3 regions of the Arthrobacter paludis genome follow, and region 3 is predicted to be linked to each of the others. Evidence: riboswitches for the same ligand, from Rfam matches in the RefSeq annotation. Region 3 holds a riboswitch; each other region holds the start of a gene.

Region 1 (5,584 bases), on a different contig from region 3:
CACCAAGGTCGGCATCTACGCGCTCGTGCGCACCGAGACGCTCCTGTTCCCGGGCGACACGCTGAACCCGGTCCTGATGGTCGCCGCCCTCCTGACGATGCTCGTCGGGATCCTTGGCGCCGTCGCCCAGTCCGACCTCAAGCGCCTGCTGTCCTTCACGCTGACGAGCCACATCGGCTTCATGGTGTTCGGCCTGGCCATGGGCAACCGGGCGGCGCTGGGGGCCACCGTGTACTACGTCGCCCACCACATCATCGTGCAGACCGCCCTGTTCCTCGTCACCGGCCTCATCGAGCGCCGGGCGGGCACGTCGGACGTCGACCGCCTGGGCGCCCTGGCCCGCCTGTCCCCGGTCCTGGCCGTCCTGTACTTCGTCCCGGCCATGAACCTGGGCGGGATCCCGCCGTTCTCCGGCTTCCTGGGCAAGCTCGGGCTGCTGCAGGGCGGCATCGAGCTCGGCACGCCCCTGGCCTGGGTGCTGCTGGCCGGGTCGCTGGCCACGTCGCTGCTCACGCTGCTCGCCGTCGCCCGCGTCTGGAACCGCGCGTTCTGGCGCAAGGCCGAGGACGCGGAGGACCCCGACCCGCTGCTGCTGGTCGCGGCGTCCGACGGCGGCCGCGTCACCACGTACGAGCACGTCGCCAACTTCCCGGCCAGCCGCTTCAGCGACCGCGGCGACACGGCGGTGCTCCCGCGCACGATGGTGCTGGCCACCGGGGCCCTGGTCGTGCTCGGGGTGGCCCTGACGTTCTTCGCGGGCCCGCTGTTCCAACTCAGCGACCAGGCGGCGGTCGCCATGCTCGAACGCGCCCCGTACATCGAGTCCGTCCTCGGCACCGCGGCGAGGGGAGGCACGCCATGAGCCCCGCCCGCGCCTCCGGCATCGGCACCGGGGCAACCGGCGCCGAGGGGCACCGCCGGCGCCGCCGCCCCCGCCTGGTCGTCGAACTCCCGCTGCTCGTCTGGATGACCCTGCTCTGGGGGGCCGCGTGGATGGACTTCTCCGCCGGCAACCTGCTCTTCGGCCTGCTGCTCTCCCTGGGAATCGTGTCCGTGTTCCGCCTGCCGCCCGTGGAGTTGGGCGGCCGGTTCAACCCGGCCCGGGCCGTGGTGTTCGCCCTGCGGTTCGTGTGGGACGTCGCGGTCGCGAGCTTCGTCGTCCTGGGCGTCGCCGTGTTCAAGGGCCCGCGCGTGCGCAACGCCGTCGTCGGGGTGCAGCTGCGCAGCCGGGAGGACCTGATGACCACCGTGCTGGGCCACGTGCTCACGCTCATCCCGGGCTCGTTCGTCGTCGAGGTGGACCGGCCGCACGCCACGCTCTACCTGCACGTCCTCAACGTGGAGACGCCCGCGGACGCCGAGCACTTCCGCCAGACCGTCCGCGACACGGAGGCCCGGCTCATCGAGGTCATGGGAACCCCCCGGGAGCTCGCGGAATTGCGGGCCGAACGGACCCCGACGAAGGAGGGAACCCCGTGATCATGACCGTCGCCGCCTGGACCGCAGGCGTCCTGCTGGCACTCGCGCTGCTGTTTGCCATCGTGCGCGTGTGGCGGGGGCCGTCGATCCTCGAGCGCGTGCTGGCCGTCGACGTGATCCTCGCGATCGTCATCGCCGCCCTGTGCGTCGACATGGCGGTCTCGGGACACCTGAACCACCTGGCGTTCGTCATTGTCGCCGCGGGCACGGCGTTCATCGGCTCGGTCACCGTCTCCCGCTACGTCACGGACCGGAGGCAGTAGATGGACGCCACGACCCTCGACAGCTTCCTCGACGACGCCGCCGCCGCCTGCCTGGTCGTCGGGGCGCTCATGAACGCGGCCGCCGGCATCGGCCTCCTGCGCTTCCCCGACCTGCTCTCGCGCATGCACGCCGCGACGAAACCGCAGGTGCTGGGGCTCCTGCTCCTCCTGGCCGCGGTCGCCCTGCAGAACCGTTCCCTGGCCGCGGTGCCCGCGCTGCTCGTGGTGTGGCTGCTGCAGCTGCTGACGTCGCCGGTCAGCGCGCACATGGTCGGGCGGGCCGGCTACCGGACCAAGCACCTCAAGCCGGAGACGCTCGTCGTGGACGACCTCGCCGAGGTCGTCGCCCGGGCCCAGGACGGGGGCGACGGGCACGGTCCGCCAGTGGCCCACGACGGGGCCGCGCACGACGGCCAGTCGCCGGCGGGCGCCGACGCCGCGGCCGCACACGGCGGGACGGAGCAGGCGAAGCGGCGGGTCGCGGACCCGCACCGCCCAGACGCGGGGAGCTAGACCTCGTCCATCGAGGCCATGTAGCGGGCGACGCCGCGCTGGGCTGCCCGGTTGCCGAGCACGCGCACGACGGCGCCGACGATCGCCGACACCGTCGCGAAGGCCACCGTCTGCCGCACGGACGCCTCCGCGAGCGTGTCCAGGTCCGCCGCCTTGGGCGGCTTCTTCCCCGTGATCCCGGTCCACAGGAAGTCCAGGGACTTCGCGGCGGCCACGCCAAGGCCGATCGAGACGAGCGATCCGATGAGCTTCAAGACGGGGTTCACGAAAGGGTCCTCTTCCCTCGGGGGCGCTGTCCCGCCCAGCATAACGGCTGGGGTAGAATGTGCGGACCGTAACCAACGACAGGGGAGCGTCGCGGACCCGCAGGGCCCGCAGGAACGCTGAGAGTGCGCACCGGCGCAGACCCTCGAACCTGATCCGGCTAGTACCGGCGATAGGGAGTCGAGTTCTCGGGGCGGCCGCCACCGTGCGCGCACCGCCTCCCCCTCCTTGCACAAGGAGGAAACCATGGCCACCACCACCGCAACGCCCGCCCGCCGCTCGTGGCGCGTCGTCGACATCGTCGTCGGCGCCCTGCTCGCCGTCGCCGGCGGCGTCCTGTTCTGGGTCTGGTCGAACGGCGTCTACCCGCCGCTGTCCGTCGGCCTCACCGCCGCCTACGCCCCCCTGGCCGGGCTGCTGTCCGGCGGCTGGGTCCTGCCCGCAGTCCTGGGCGGCCTGGTGATCCGCAAGCCGGGCGCCGCCCTGTTCGTGGAGACGGTCGCCGCGACCGGGGAGCTGCTCATGGGCTCGCCGTACGGGACCACCGTCCTGGTGTCCGGCATCGTGCAGGGCCTGGGCGCGGAGCTGGTCATCGCCGCGTTCCGCTACCGCCGCTTCACGCTGCCCGTCGCCCTGCTGGCCGGCACCGGGGCGGGCCTGGCCATGGGCCTGAACGACTGCTTCTCCCCGTGGGGCTGGAACATCGCGTACGGGCTCGGCGACAAGTTCGCCTACATGGCCTGCACGTCCTTGTCCGGCGCCGTGATCGCCGGCCTGCTGTCGTGGATCGCGACCCGCGGGCTGTCGCGGACCGGGGCGCTGTCCGCGTTCGCGTCGCGCCGCGCCGCCTCCGAGCCCGTCCTCTGAGCGTGGGCGCCGCGCACGCGGCGACGGCCGGGCGCGTCCGCCCCGCCGGGATCGCCGCCGAGGGATGGGGCTGGCGCCACGCGGGCCGGCCGGACCCCGCCGTCGCGGGCCTGGACCTGCGCATTGAACCGGGGGAGAAGGTGTTGCTGATCGGCCCGTCCGGGGCGGGGAAGTCGACGCTGCTGCACGCCCTGGCGGGCGTGTTGGGGGACGACGGCGAGGCCGAGGAAACCGGCAGCCTGCGGATCGACGGGGGACACCCCCGCGCCGAACGCGGCCGCGCGGGCCTCATGCAGCAGGACCCGGAGACCCAGGTCGTCCTCGGGCGCGTGGGCGACGACGTCGCCTTCGGGGCCGAGAACCTCGCCGTGCCGCCGGCCCGGATCTGGGACCGCGTCCGCGCCGCCCTGGCGGCCGTCGGCCTCGGCCACCTGCCCCTGGACCACCCGTCGTCGGCCCTGTCCGGGGGGCAGAAGCAGCGGCTCGCCCTGGCCGGCATCCTGGCCATGCGCCCGGGGCTGATCCTGCTCGACGAGCCGACGGCCAACCTCGACCCCGCCGGCGTGCTGGAGGTCCGCGACGCCGTCGTGCGCACGGCCGAGGAGACCGGGGCGACGCTGCTGGTCGTGGAGCACCGGGTCGCCGTGTGGCAGGACGCCGTCGACCGCGTCGTCGTCCTCGCGCCCGGCGGGGCCGGACACCCGGGCGGTGTCCTGGCCGACGGCCCGCCCGGGGCCGTGCTCGGCCGGAACGGGGCGTCCCTGGCCGCGGCCGGGGTCTGGGTGCCCGGGCACGCGCCCGCCGTCCGCCCGCGCTCGACCGCGGGGACCGGGCCCGCGCTGCTGGCCGCCCGGGACCTGGCCGTGGCGCGCGGACGCGGTACGCGCCGCCGGCCCGCCGTTCCCGCGGCCGCCGGCCTGGCCGCGGACGTCCCCGCGGGCGGGGCGCTGGCCGTCACCGGCCCGAATGGGGCGGGCAAGTCGACGTTCGCGCTGACGCTGGCCGGCCTCCTGGAGCCCCTCGCCGGGACCGTCGAGGCGGCGGACGCCCTGCGCCGGCCGGTGCCCGGAGACCGCGGGCGGGCCTCCCGCGCCGTCGGGCCCCACCCGCACCGCTGGCGGGCCGAGCAGCTGATCCCGCGGATCGGCACGGTGTTCCAGGAGCCGGAGCACCAGTTCGTGGCCGGGACCGTCCTGGACGAGCTGCGCTTCGGCCCCCGCCAGCTCGGCCGGGGCCTCGAGCGCGTCGACGAGCTGCTCGAGCGCCTCCGGCTGGCCCACCTCGCCGACGCGAACCCGTACACCCTCTCCGGCGGCGAGAAGCGGCGCCTCTCCGTGGCGACCGTGCTCGCGGCCCATCCGCGCGTGCTCGTCCTGGACGAGCCGACGTTCGGCCAGGACGCCCTGACCTGGGCCCAGCTGGCGTCCCTGCTCACGGAGCTGCTCGACGCGGGCACCGCCGTCGTCGCCGTCACCCACGACGGCGACTTCGCCGCCGCGCTGGGCGGCACGGAGCTGGCGCTGGGCCCCTCCGGCGGCGTGCCGGCCGGAGCCGGAACGGGGTCGGCACGGTGAGGGAGATCCTGACGCTGCGCGACAACCACGCGCCCCTGGCCCGCGCCAACCCCCTGAGCAAGCTCTTCGCCGTCGTCGTCCCGACGTTCGCGGTGGCGCTGAGCATCGACCTGGTCTCCGCCGGAGCCATGCTGCTGGCCTGCCTCGCCCTCGTCCCGCTGGCCGGGGTGACGTACGCGCTGCTGTGGCGCCGCGGCTGGCCGCTCGTGGCCGCGGCGGCACTCGGCGGATTCAGCACGGCGGCGGTGGGGCAGGACTCGGGCCGGGTCCTGCTGGACACCGGCCTGTGGACCATGACCGAGGGCTCGCTCGGGCTCGGCGCGGCCATGCTGGTCCGCGGGCTGGCGATCGCGTGCCCGGCCCTGCTGATGATGGCGTGCACGGACCCGACCGACCTGGCCGACGCCCTCGCGCAGCGCGCCCGCCTGCCGCACCGCTTCGTGCTCGGCACGCTCGCGGCGCTGCGCCTGGTCGGGCTCCTGGCCGAGCAGTGGCGCGTCCTGGGCCTGGCCCGTCGTGCCCGCGGCGTCGGCGCCCAGGGCGGCCCGCTGCACCGGCTGCGCGCCCTGCTGGGGCAGAGCTTCGGGCTGCTGGTGCAGTCGATCCGGCTGGCCTCGCGCCTCG
Region 2 (5,584 bases), on a different contig from region 3:
AAACTATCGCCGGGAAACAAATGGGGGCCTCATGCCGCAGAACCAGTCCGCCGCCTACGAGCCTCCGTGGCTGTCCCTGCCGCGGGAGATCCCCGCGGCCCTGGCCCCGGTCGTCCCGGACGTCGTCGAGGCGATCATCGCCACCGTGCCCAACGTGGTCCCAGCCTACGCGCTGCCGATCGAGGGCCGCTTCGGCCGCGGGCTGCGCCGGGGCGTGGCGGGCGCGCTGGCCCAGTTCCTGGAGCTGCCCGGCACCCGCCGGCCCGCCCTGTCCTCCGAGACGGAGCTGCTGGTGGCCGGGCTCGGCAGCGGGGAGTTCCGGCAGGGCCGGAGCATGGATGCCCTGCTCGCCGCGTACCGCACGGGCGCCCGCGTGACGTTCCGGCTGTTCGCCGACGCGTCGATGCGGCGCGGCCTGGGCCCCGAGGTGGTGGCGACGCTGGGCGAGTCCATCTTCGCGTACATCGACGAGCTCTCCGCGGTCAGCGCCGCCGCGTACGCGTTCGAGCAGTCGGAGCGGGCCGGCGAGCTGGACCGGCGCCGGCACGAGCTGCTGGAGCTGCTGCTGGCCGGCCGGGCCGACGAGCCCGCCCTGCGCCGGGCCGCCACCACCGCGGACTGGGTGCTGCCCGCGCGCCTCGCCGTCGTCGTCGTCCCCCTGGAGCGCGCCGGCGGGCTGCGGCTGCGGCTGGGCCAGCGGGTCCTGGTCGTCGAGCGCGAGTCCGACGCCGTCGCCGTCGTCCCCGTGCTCTCCCCCGTGACGGCGCGGGCCGAGCTCGCCCGCGCCCTGGAGGGGCGGCGCGCGGTGGTCGGCCCCGGGGTCGGCTGGGAGCGGACCGCGGACTCGCTGCGGTTGGCCGTCCTGGCCGCGTCGCTCACGCCGCCCGGGGACGGGCCGGACGAGTCGCCGTTGTGGGCGTCGGACCACCTGGCGGCCCTGGTGCTGGGGGCGGAGCCGACGGCGGTGGCCGAGCTGGCCGCGCGCCGGCTGGCCCCGCTGGAGGACCTGCGGCCGGCCCAGCGCGAGCGGCTCGCGGAGACGCTGCTCTCGTGGCTGCGGCACTGGGGGCAGCGGGCGCCGGTCGCGCAGGAGCTGGGCATCCACGCGCAGACGGTCGGCTACCGGCTCACCCAGCTGCGCGAGCTGTTCGGGGACGCGCTGGAGGACCCGCAGGCGCGGTTCGAGCTGGAGCTCGCGCTGCGGGCCGGGCGCGCGTAGCGGCCCGCGGCCGGCGCGGGGCGCGCCGGCCGCAGGCCCCGTCCGGTTCGGTCAGACGACCGTCGGCGCGGGCAGGTAGACCTTGCCGCCGGCCGCCCGGAACTCGGCGGCCTTGTCCCGCATGCCGGCGATCGCCTCCTGCTCCGCGGCCCCGCCGAACTGGTCCCGGATGTCCTGGGAGATGCGCATCGAGCAGAACTTCGGGCCGCACATCGAGCAGAAGTGCGCGGTCTTGGCGGGTTCGGCGGGCAGCGTCTCGTCGTGGAACGCCTCGGCCGTCTCCGGGTCCAGCGACAGCGCGAACTGGTCGCGCCAGCGGAACTCGAAGCGCGCCTTGGACAGGGCGTCATCCCGGGCCGTCGCGCCCGGGTGCCCCTTGGCGACGTCGGCGGCGTGCGCGGCGATCTTGTACGTGATGACGCCGGTCTTCACGTCGTCCTTGTTCGGCAGGCCGAGGTGCTCCTTCGGCGTGACGTAGCAGAGCATGGCGGTGCCGTACCGGGCGATCTCCGTGGCGCCGATCGCGGACGTGATGTGGTCGTAGCCCGGGGCGACGTCGGTGACGAGGGGGCCGAGCGTGTAGAAGGGCGCCCCCTTGCACAGCTCCTGCTGCCGCTCGACGTTCTCCCGGACCAGGTGCAGGGGGATGTGGCCGGGCCCCTCCACCATGACCTGGACGTCGTGGGCCCAGGCCCGCTCGGTGAGCTCGGCGAGCGTGTCCAGTTCCGCGAACTGGGCGGCGTCGTTGGCGTCCGCGATCGAGCCGGGCCGCAGCCCGTCGCCGAGGGAGAACGCGACGTCGTAGCGGGCGAAGATCTCGCACAGCTCGTCGAAGTGCGTGTAGAGGAAGTTCTCCCGGTGGTGCGCCAGGCACCACCCGGCCATGATCGAGCCGCCCCGGGAGACGATGCCCGTGACCCGGTCCGCCGTGAGCGGCACGTAGCGCAGGAGCACCCCGGCGTGGATGGTCATGTAGTCCACGCCCTGTTCGCACTGCTCGATCACCGTGTCGCGGAAGATCTCCCAGGTCAGCGCGTTGGCCTCGCCGTTGACCTTCTCGAGGGCCTGGTAGATGGGCACGGTCCCGATCGGCACCGGGGAGTTGCGGATGATCCACTCGCGGGTGGTGTGGATGTCGTCGCCCGTCGACAGGTCCATGACGGTGTCGGCGCCCCACCGCGTGGCCCACTGCATCTTGTCCACCTCCTCGGCGATGGAGCTGGTGACCGCGGAGTTGCCGATGTTGGCGTTGATCTTGACGAGGAACGCCTTGCCGATGACCATCGGCTCGGACTCCGGGTGGTTGACGTTCACCGGGATGATGGCCCGGCCGGCGGCGACCTCGGAGCGGACCAGCTCGGGGTCGCAGTTCTCCCGCAGCGCCGCGAAGCGCATCTCCTCGGTCACGACCCCGGCCCGCGCGTAGTGCATCTGGGTCGCGGTCCGGCCCGCGCGGGAGCGCAGCGGCACCGGGCGTTCGCCCTTCCATTCCTCGGACGCCTGGCCGCGCCGGAGCGCCGAGCGGCCGTCGTCGAGCAGGTTGCGCTCCCGTCCCCGGTACTCCTCGACGTCGCCGCGGCCCTCGATCCAGTCCCGCCGCAGGGGCGGCAGGCCGACGGTCGGGTCGCTGCCCGGACCCTCCGTCCGGTAGACCCGCAGCGGGGGGTTCGGCGCGCCGCCGGGGCTGTCGCCCAGGCGGATCTCCGTGACGGGGACGCGGAGGCCGTGCTCCGGGTCGTGGGCGTGCGCGATGGCGTGCTGAGCGGATGTGCTCATGATGGGGTTCCTCTTCCTTCGCCGGCATGACCCGGGCAGGTTCGACGGTCGCAGGCTGCATCAGCCCGATCTCAGCCCCTGCAGTGGGGCTCCCGTGTGGACGCCATCGACCCTAGCATCCCGTGACACCCGTCACGGGATGGCCGGCCGGGCTACGCCGGCGGCTTCCCCGACAGCGCCGTCCAGGGCACCCAGCCGACCATCGTCCCGTAGCGGACTTGGTGCCAGCCGCGGGCGACCTTGCCGGTGGCCAGCGTCCGGTGCCCCCGGGGCACGATCGTCACCAGCCGGTACTGCGTCCCCGGCCACGCGCGCACGGTGGCGTCGACGGTCGCGTAGCGGGTCGCCGGGGTCGGCTCGGCGCCCCCGTAGTGGTGCTCGAGCGTGGGCGTGCGCTGCGCCTTCATGGCCTTGGCGATCGTGGTGCCCACGTACCGGTAGTGCCACGGCTCGTACCGGTACCCGGTGACGGGGGCCTGCCCGTCCGGGTAGCGCAGGATGAAGCCGTAGTTGTGGGCGTTGTACCGCATCCACGACACGACCCCGGCCGGGGTGGCCACGTCGATTGCCAGCCCGGTCTGGTGCTCGGAGGTCCCCGGCTGCGCGGAGACGGTGTTGGTGTAGACGTGGCCCCAGCGCTCGACGTAGCTCGTGTAGAGGTTCTGCTGGTACGTGTACGAGCGGTACGACGACGTGATCCGCAGCCCCACCCCGTCCCGCTGCGCGGCCGCGGCCATGAGCCGGAACGCGTACGCGGCCTGGGGCTGGAGCTGGTGGCTGCCCTGCGCGGTGCGCAGCGCCGGCGCGAACCGCACCGGGACCAGCGGGTGCTGGCGGTTCACGAGCACGCCGGGCTGGCTGGGGTCCCGCTCCACGGCCGCGGCCGTGGTGGTGGTCGTGGCGGGGACGACGGCGGCGGCCTGGAGGCCGGACGCGGTGGACGACGGCGGCGCCGCCGCGGCCGGAAGCGTGCCGGCGGTGAGGGCGAGGCCCAGGGCGGCGGCGGCCAGGAGGGTCGCCGGGCGCCTGCGCGCGGGCGTGGGGCGGGGGAAGCGCATGCGTCCATCGTCCCTTATCCGGTCCCACATGGGAACCGGCCCTGCGGATGTCCTTGCATGACCGTGCGCATGTCGTGCGCGTCCGTGGCCGTACTCTTGTCCTTGACACAAAACCGTCCGGACGCCGGGCGGGATTCGGCGGCCCGGCGTGCCGGGCCCGGGAGGAAGGCACCTTCGTGGGGGCAAACAACCAGTCGCACCGGCGGGTCGCAGCAGCCACCGGCGTGGCGATCGCCGCGATGATCGGCCTGTCGGCGTGCGGCGGCGCCGCGGAGGACCCGGCGGCCTCCGAGTTGGCCGCATCCTCGGCCCCGGCCGCCCCGTCGGCATCGGCGAGCGCGTCGGCCAGCATCGAGCCCGTGCCGACGGACACCGCCCGCGCCGAGAGCCCCTCCCTGGAGTCCGTGCCGCCCGAGGAGTCCCCGGCGGCGACGGCCCCGGCGTCGTCGGCCGCGCCGTCGTCGCCCAAGGCCCCGTCCGCGTCCCGCACGCCCAAGGTCGGCGAGCCCGAGCCGGTGGCCGCGGCGTTCGCCGAGGCCTACGCGAACGCCGAGGTCGGCAAGGAGGCCTGGCTCAAGGCGATGGCCCCGCACGCGAGCGAGGAGTTCCTCTCCGGGTTCTCCGGCACCAACGAGCAGTACCTGGTGGACCGCGAGGTCGAGCGCGTCGAGGCCGGGGACGGCGGCAGCGCCGACACCCGGCAGTTCACGATCCACTTCTCCGACGGGACGGCCGAGACCATCGAGCTCTCCCCCGCGCACGACGCCGACGGCGGCTGGCTGGTCACCGCGTTCGCGTAGGCGGGACGTCTGCGGCCGCGGGGGTCCCTCCTCCCGCCGCCGGGCACGGCCGCACCGTGGCCACACCGGGCCGGCAGCCGCACACCCCCGCCGCCGATGCAATCGTTCGTCGTTGTTTCCGTCTTCCCGGAATCGATGGCAGTTATTGCGGGAATCAAGGAACCGTTCGTAGCTCAACAGGCGAATCGGGGCCCAGGGCCCGGATACCTAAGAACGATTTCCCCAAAAAGGAGATAAGTACCAACGATCCTGAGCCAGGTGCGCGCGCCAGGCCACCGGGGGGCACCGTGCCGGGAATCGACCGGCGGCGCGCGCGTGTGCACGGCGGCCTCAGCGTCCGGCGGGCGCGTCCTCCCACACGAAACCGTCCGGGTCCGTGAACGCGCCAGCGGTGCCGTGCACGGTGATCCGGTGCGGCCCGCTCCCCTCCGGGTCGACCCCGGCGTTCTTCGCAGCGAGGCGGCGCGGATTCAGGGCGAGCTTGAGGCCCGGCCCCGCCGTCTCGAACTCCGCGTACTTCCCGCCGAAGCTCTTCGCCACGGCGAAGCCGCGCTCGGCGTAGAACCGCTTGCTCGCCTTCACGTCCTCGACGCCGAGGAGCAGCACCAGATCCTCGTACGCCAGGGGCGCCGGTCCGGCGCCGGCCGGCTCCTTCTTCGCGGACGACGCGATCGTCCAAACCGCCCCGTCCGGCGCCTGAACGGAGGCGCCGAAGCCCCAGAGGCTCGCCT
Region 3 (5,584 bases):
GTTCGCGGCGCAGGGACAGGTGCCCCAGCACGACTGCCGCGACCTGCGGGGCCAGGAACGAGCCGAACGTCACGATTCCGGCGATGCCGCACACCAGGGCGATGATCCCCAGGGTCTTGGGCTCCTGCGGGGGCAGCGCGCCGTAGCCGTAGGGGGCCGGCTGTCCCGGGTACGGCTGCTGGCCGGGCGGCGCCTGGTGCCAGGAGGCCGGCTCCTGACCGTACTGCGCCGGCTGGCCGGCCGCGGCCGGCGGTCCCTGCGGCGCCGGGGCCGCATAGGGGTTCGCTGGCCGGTCGTAGGCGTTCGCGGGCCGGTCGCCCCCGCCGGCCGGGCCGCCGGACCACGAGGGGTGGTGCGGGTCGCTGAAGGGGCGCTGGCGGTCCCCCGGGTCGTTGGGATTCATCCCCTGTTCGGACATGCCCCCAGTCTAGGCGTGGCCGTCCCCCGCCGGCCCCGCGTGAACGGGGGCCGAACGCCGGGCGGCGCCCCGCGTGAACGGCGGGCGAACGGTCCCGCGGACCGGACGTGGCGGACGCAACATGGCGTCCCACTGCCCCGCCGCGGGCGGCGCTTCTGCCAAGCTGGGCACATGGCCGAGAACCGCGCGGGGACCCCCGCACTCCCCGAGGACCTCATCGACGTGGACGCCGTGCGCTCGGCGTACTTCGACACCGCCCCCGACCCGGCCGATCCGGCGCAGCGCGTCGCGTTCGGCACCTCGGGCCACCGCGGCCGGTCGCTGGAAGGGTCCTTCAACGAGCGCCACATCGCCGCCATCACGCAGGCGATCGTCGAGTACCGCGCCGGGCAGGGGACCACCGGCCCGCTGTTCCTGGGCAAGGACACGCACGCCCTGTCCGACCCGGCGCACGACACCGCACTGGAGGTGCTGGCCGGCAACGGCGTGCGGGTGCTCGTCGACGCGCGCAACGCGTGGACCCCGACGCCCGCGCTCTCCCACGCGATCCTCGCGCACAACCGCGGCGGGGCCGCGGACCGGGCGGACGGCATCGTCGTGACGCCGTCCCACAACCCGCCCGCCGACGGCGGCTTCAAGTACAACCCGCCCCACGGGGGACCGGCGGACTCCGACGCGACCGGGTGGATCGCCGCGCGCGCCAACGAGCTCCTCGAGCGGAATCTGGACGGCGTCCGCCGCGCACCGCTGGACAGGGCCCGCGCGGCCGAGACGACCGGGACGTACGACTTCCTGGCCGCCTACGTCGACGACCTGCCCTCCGTCCTGGACCTGGACGCCATCCGCTCGGCCGGCGTGCGCATCGGGGCGGACCCGATGGGCGGGGCCTCGGTCGACTACTGGGCGGCGATCGCGGAGCGGCACCGGCTGGACCTGACGGTCGTGAACCCGCGCGTGGACCCCCGCTGGTCCTTCATGACCCTGGATTGGGACGGGAAGATCCGCATGGACTGCTCCTCCCCCGCCGCCATGGCCTCGCTGGTCGCCCAGCGCGAGGCTTTCGACATCGCCACCGGCAACGACGCGGACGCCGACCGCCACGGGATTGTCACCCCGGACGCCGGGCTGATGAACCCGAACCACTACCTCGCCGTCGCGATCGACTACCTGTACCGCCACCGCGACGGCTGGCCGGCCGCGGCCGGCGTCGGCAAGACGCTGGTGAGCTCGTCGATGATCGACCGGGTGGCCGCGTCGCTGGGCCGGACCCTCGTCGAGGTCCCGGTCGGCTTCAAGTGGTTCGTCCCCGGCCTGCTCGACGGGACCGGCGTGTTCGGGGGCGAGGAGTCCGCCGGCGCGAGCTTCGTCCGCCGGGACGGCACCCCGTGGACGACGGACAAGGACGGGATCCTGCTGGCGCTGTTGGCCTCGGAGATCCAGGCCGTCACGGGCCGCTCCCCCAGCCGCCGCTACGCCGAGCTGGCGGACGAGTTCGGAGCGCCGGCCTACGCGCGCATCGACGCGCCGGCGACCCGGGAGCAGAAGGCCGCCCTCGGCCGGCTTTCGGCCACGGACGTCACCGCCACGGAGCTCGCCGGGGAACCGATCACGGCCAAGCTCACGGCGGCGCCCGGCAACGGCGCCCCGATCGGCGGGCTGAAGGTCACCACCGACAGCGCGTGGTTCGCCGCCCGGCCCTCCGGGACCGAGGACGTCTACAAGATCTACGCGGAGTCCTTCCGCGGGCCGGAGCACCTGGGCCTCGTGCAGCAGGAGGCCAAGCGGCTCGTGGACACGGTGATCGGCGGCTAGGGCCCGACCGGGGGGCCGAAACGACCGCCGCGGCGGACGCCGGCCCCCGATACGCGGGAAGGGCCCCCGAACGGGAGGGCCCTTCCTGCTGAGCGCGCCGGAGGCGGCGCGTGCTAGTTCAGCTCGGCGCCGACCGGCTGCGCCGCGGACGCGAGGCCGGCGAGCACGCCCGCGACCTGGCCCACGACCTCGGAGTCGTCCTTCGGGTGGGTCTCGGCGAAGCGCACGAGCGAGCCCGGGATGGACAGCTTGACGTCCTCGAGGACCTTCGCGCCGGCGATGCCGACGGCCTTGCGGGCCTCGTCCTGGGCCCAGACGCCGCCGTACTGCCCGAACGCCGTGCCGATCACCGCGGCCGGCTTGCCGGAGACGGCGCCGGCGCCGAAGGGGCGGGACAGCCAGTCGATCGCGTTCTTCAGCACGGCCGGCATGGTGCCGTTGTACTCCGGGGAGACCAGCAGCAGGGCGTCGGCCTCGGCCGCGGCGGCGCGCAGCTCGGCGGCGGCGGCCGGAACCTGGCCCTCGACGTCGATGTCCTCGTTATAGAACGGCAGGTTCTCGATGCCCTCGTAGACGGTCACGGCGACGCCCTCGGGGGCGTTGGCGGCCGTGGCCTCGGCGAGCTGGCGATTGGTGGAGCCGGCGCGGAGGGAACCGACGAGGGTCAGGACGGTGGTGGCCAAGTGCGTCTCCTGGAAGTTCGGGGTTGATGTGTCAATGATCCCAACGGGAGGCGCCGCCGAACGATTCCCGCCGCGGCCCGTGATCTGCGCCACTTGCCGCATCGGGTAGGCTCGAGGGCACCGACACGGGGTGTCCCTGCGCGCAGGGACTGAGATGAGACCCGGAGAACCTGATCTAGCTAGCACTAGCGGAGGGATGTCGCGCATGGATTCCTTGGCGCCCCCACACCCGACCCCCGCACTGGCCGGGGAGGCCCTGGCGCGGCTGCGCGCCACGACCCCCCTGGTCCAGTGCCTGACCAATTCCGTCGTCGTGAACTTCACGGCGAACGTCCTGCTCGCGGCCGGGGCCGCGCCGGCGATGGTGGACGTCGCGGGCGAGGCGGGCGAGTTCGCCGGCCTCGCCTCGGCCGTCCTCGTGAACCTGGGGACCCCCGCCGACGGCCAGCGCGCCGCGATGTCCGAGGCCGTCCGCGCGGCCCACGCGGCCGGGACGCCGTGGGTCCTGGATCCCGTCGCGGCCGGCGCGGTCGGACTGCGCACCCGGTTCGCCCGCGAGCTGCTCGGCTGCGGCCCCGCCGTCGTGCGCGGCAACGCCTCCGAGATCCTGGCCCTCTCCGGCGCGGGCGCGGGAGGCCGGGGTGTGGACGCGACGGACGCGGTGGACGCCGCGGCCGACGCCGCCGCCGGCCTCGCCCGGACCACGGGCGCCGTCGTCGCCGTCTCCGGACCCACGGACCTCGTCACCGACGGCACGCGCGCCGCGCGCGTCGGCGGCGGGACCGAACTCCTCACGCGCGTCACGGGTGGCGGGTGCGCCCTCGGGGCCCTCGTGGCCGCGTTCACGGCGGCCGCCGGCGATCCGTTCGCGGGCACCGTCGCCGCGCACTCCTTCTACTCCGTGGCCGCCGAGGCGGCCGCGGCGACCGCGGACGGCCCCGGCAGCTTCGCCGTCGCGCTCCTCGACACCCTCGCCTCCACCACCCCGGAGGACCTCACCGACAAGGCGGACCTGGCATGACGCAGCACTTCACCCACACCCGGTTCGACCTCGGCACCTACGTCGTGGTCGACTCCAACAGCACGGCCGGGCGGCCCCTGGCCGACGTCGCCGTGGCGGCGGTCGACGGCGGCGCCACCATGGTCCAGCTGCGCTGCAAGGACCTGTCCGCCCGGGACTTCCTGGCGGCCACCATGGAATCGGCCCGCCGGATCGCCGGCCGGGCCGCCCTGCTGGTGAACGACCGGGTCGACGTCTACCTCGCGGCCCGGGCCGCGGGCGCCGCCGTCGACGGCGTCCACATCGGCCAGACGGACCTGCCCGCGGACGCCGTGCGCGCCCTGGTCGGCCCGGACGCCATCCTGGGCCTCAGCTCCAGCAAGCTGCCCCAGCTCGAGGCCCTGGCCGCCCTCCCGGCGGACACCGTGTCCTACCTGGGCAGCGGCGCCGTCCGGCCCACCCCGACGAAGAAGGACCACCCGGAGCCGCTCGGGTTCGACGGGCTGGCCCGGTTCGTGGCCGCCGCCCCGCTGCCGTGCGTCGCCATCGGCGGCCTCGGCGCCGGCGACGCCGCCGACGTCGCGGCCGCGGGCGCCGCGGGCCTCGCGGTCGTGCGGGCGGTGTGCGCCGCCGAGGACCCCGCCGCGGCCGCCAGCGCGCTGCGCGCCGAATGGATTGCCGCCGCGTCCCCGGTGACCGCCCCGTGAGCGCGCGCGTCCCCAACGTCCTGTCCATCGCCGGCTCCGACCCCTCGGGCGGCGCCGGGATCCAGGCCGACCTGAAGTCCATCGCCGCGTGCGGCGGCTACGGCATGGCCGCCGTCACCGCCCTGACGGCCCAGAACACCCGCCACGTCGCCGGCGTCCACGTCCCGCCGGCCGGGTTCCTCACCGAGCAGCTGGAGACCCTGGCCGCGGACGTCCGGATCGACGCCGTGAAGATCGGGATGCTGGCGACGGAGGAGGTGGCCGACGCGGTCGGCGCGTGGCTGCGCGGGCTGCCGCAGCCGCGCCCCGCCGTCGTGCTGGACCCCGTCCTCGTCGCGACCAGCGGCGACCGTCTCCTCGCCGCGGACGCCGAGCGCGCCGTCGTCGCGCTCCTGCCGCTGGCCGACGCGGTGACCCCGAACGTGCCCGAGCTGGCCGTGCTCGCCGGCGCCGAGCCGGCGGCCACGTGGGAGGAGGCGCTCGCCCAGGCCCGGTCCGTGGCCGCGGCGCACGGGGTGCTCGTCGTCGCCAAGGGCGGGCACCTGCCCGGCGCCACGGCCCGGGACGCCCTCGTGGGCCCCGCCGGGACGCTGCTGGAACTGGCCGCCGACCGCGTCGACACCCCCAACACGCACGGCACCGGCTGCTCGCTCTCCTCCGCCCTCGCGACCCTGCACGCGCGCACCGGCTCGTGGCCCGCCGCGCTCCGCCTCGCCAAGGAGTGGCTCACCGGCGCGCTGGCCGCCGCCGACGCCCTCGAGGTCGGGACCGGCGGCGGCCACGGCCCCGTCCACCACCTGTCCCGGCTGTGGGAGGGGCGCCGCGTCCCGGACCCGGCCGCCCTGCTGTCCACCTGGTGGGAGGAGACGGCGGGCCTGCGGGAGCGCATCGACGGCCTCGCGTTCATCCGCGGGCTCAGGGACGGGACCCTGCCGGCGGAGGACTTCGCCCACTACCTCGCGCA

The links. Region 3 has a riboswitch for thiamine pyrophosphate ahead of thiM (hydroxyethylthiazole kinase). Riboswitches for the same ligand answer to the same signal wherever they lie in the genome.
Region 1: another riboswitch for thiamine pyrophosphate. It lies ahead of AC1Q5D_RS00570 (ECF transporter S component); the one in region 3 lies ahead of thiM (hydroxyethylthiazole kinase).
Region 2: another riboswitch for thiamine pyrophosphate. It lies ahead of thiC (phosphomethylpyrimidine synthase ThiC); the one in region 3 lies ahead of thiM (hydroxyethylthiazole kinase).

Annotation. Positions count from the first base shown of each region.
Region 1 is NZ_JBXAEW010000001.1:105,141-110,724, reverse strand. It holds gene AC1Q5D_RS00595 (Na+/H+ antiporter subunit D) at 1-862, shown strand, start outside; gene AC1Q5D_RS00590 (Na+/H+ antiporter subunit E) at 859-1,479, shown strand; gene AC1Q5D_RS00585 (MrpF/PhaF family protein) at 1,482-1,742, shown strand; gene mnhG (monovalent cation/H(+) antiporter subunit G) at 1,743-2,255, shown strand; gene AC1Q5D_RS00575 (DUF4235 domain-containing protein) at 2,252-2,521, opposite strand; TPP riboswitch at 2,592-2,715, shown strand; gene AC1Q5D_RS00570 (ECF transporter S component) at 2,766-3,386, shown strand; gene AC1Q5D_RS00565 (ABC transporter ATP-binding protein) at 3,383-4,960, shown strand; gene AC1Q5D_RS00560 (energy-coupling factor transporter transmembrane component T family protein) at 4,957-5,584, shown strand, end outside.
Region 2 is NZ_JBXAEW010000009.1:112,626-118,209, reverse strand. It holds gene AC1Q5D_RS09410 (PucR family transcriptional regulator) at 32-1,219, shown strand; gene thiC (phosphomethylpyrimidine synthase ThiC) at 1,271-2,995, opposite strand; TPP riboswitch at 2,992-3,101, opposite strand; gene AC1Q5D_RS09400 (D-alanyl-D-alanine carboxypeptidase family protein) at 3,148-4,053, opposite strand; gene AC1Q5D_RS09395 (hypothetical protein) at 4,230-4,853, shown strand; gene AC1Q5D_RS09390 (VOC family protein) at 5,184-5,584, opposite strand, start outside.
Region 3 is NZ_JBXAEW010000019.1:29,712-35,295, forward strand. It holds gene AC1Q5D_RS15045 (DUF4190 domain-containing protein) at 1-418, opposite strand, end outside; gene pgm (phosphoglucomutase (alpha-D-glucose-1,6-bisphosphate-dependent)) at 590-2,230, shown strand; gene AC1Q5D_RS15055 (NAD(P)H-dependent oxidoreductase) at 2,344-2,913, opposite strand; TPP riboswitch at 3,030-3,127, shown strand; gene thiM (hydroxyethylthiazole kinase) at 3,119-3,934, shown strand; gene thiE (thiamine phosphate synthase) at 3,931-4,620, shown strand; gene thiD (bifunctional hydroxymethylpyrimidine kinase/phosphomethylpyrimidine kinase) at 4,617-5,584, shown strand, end outside.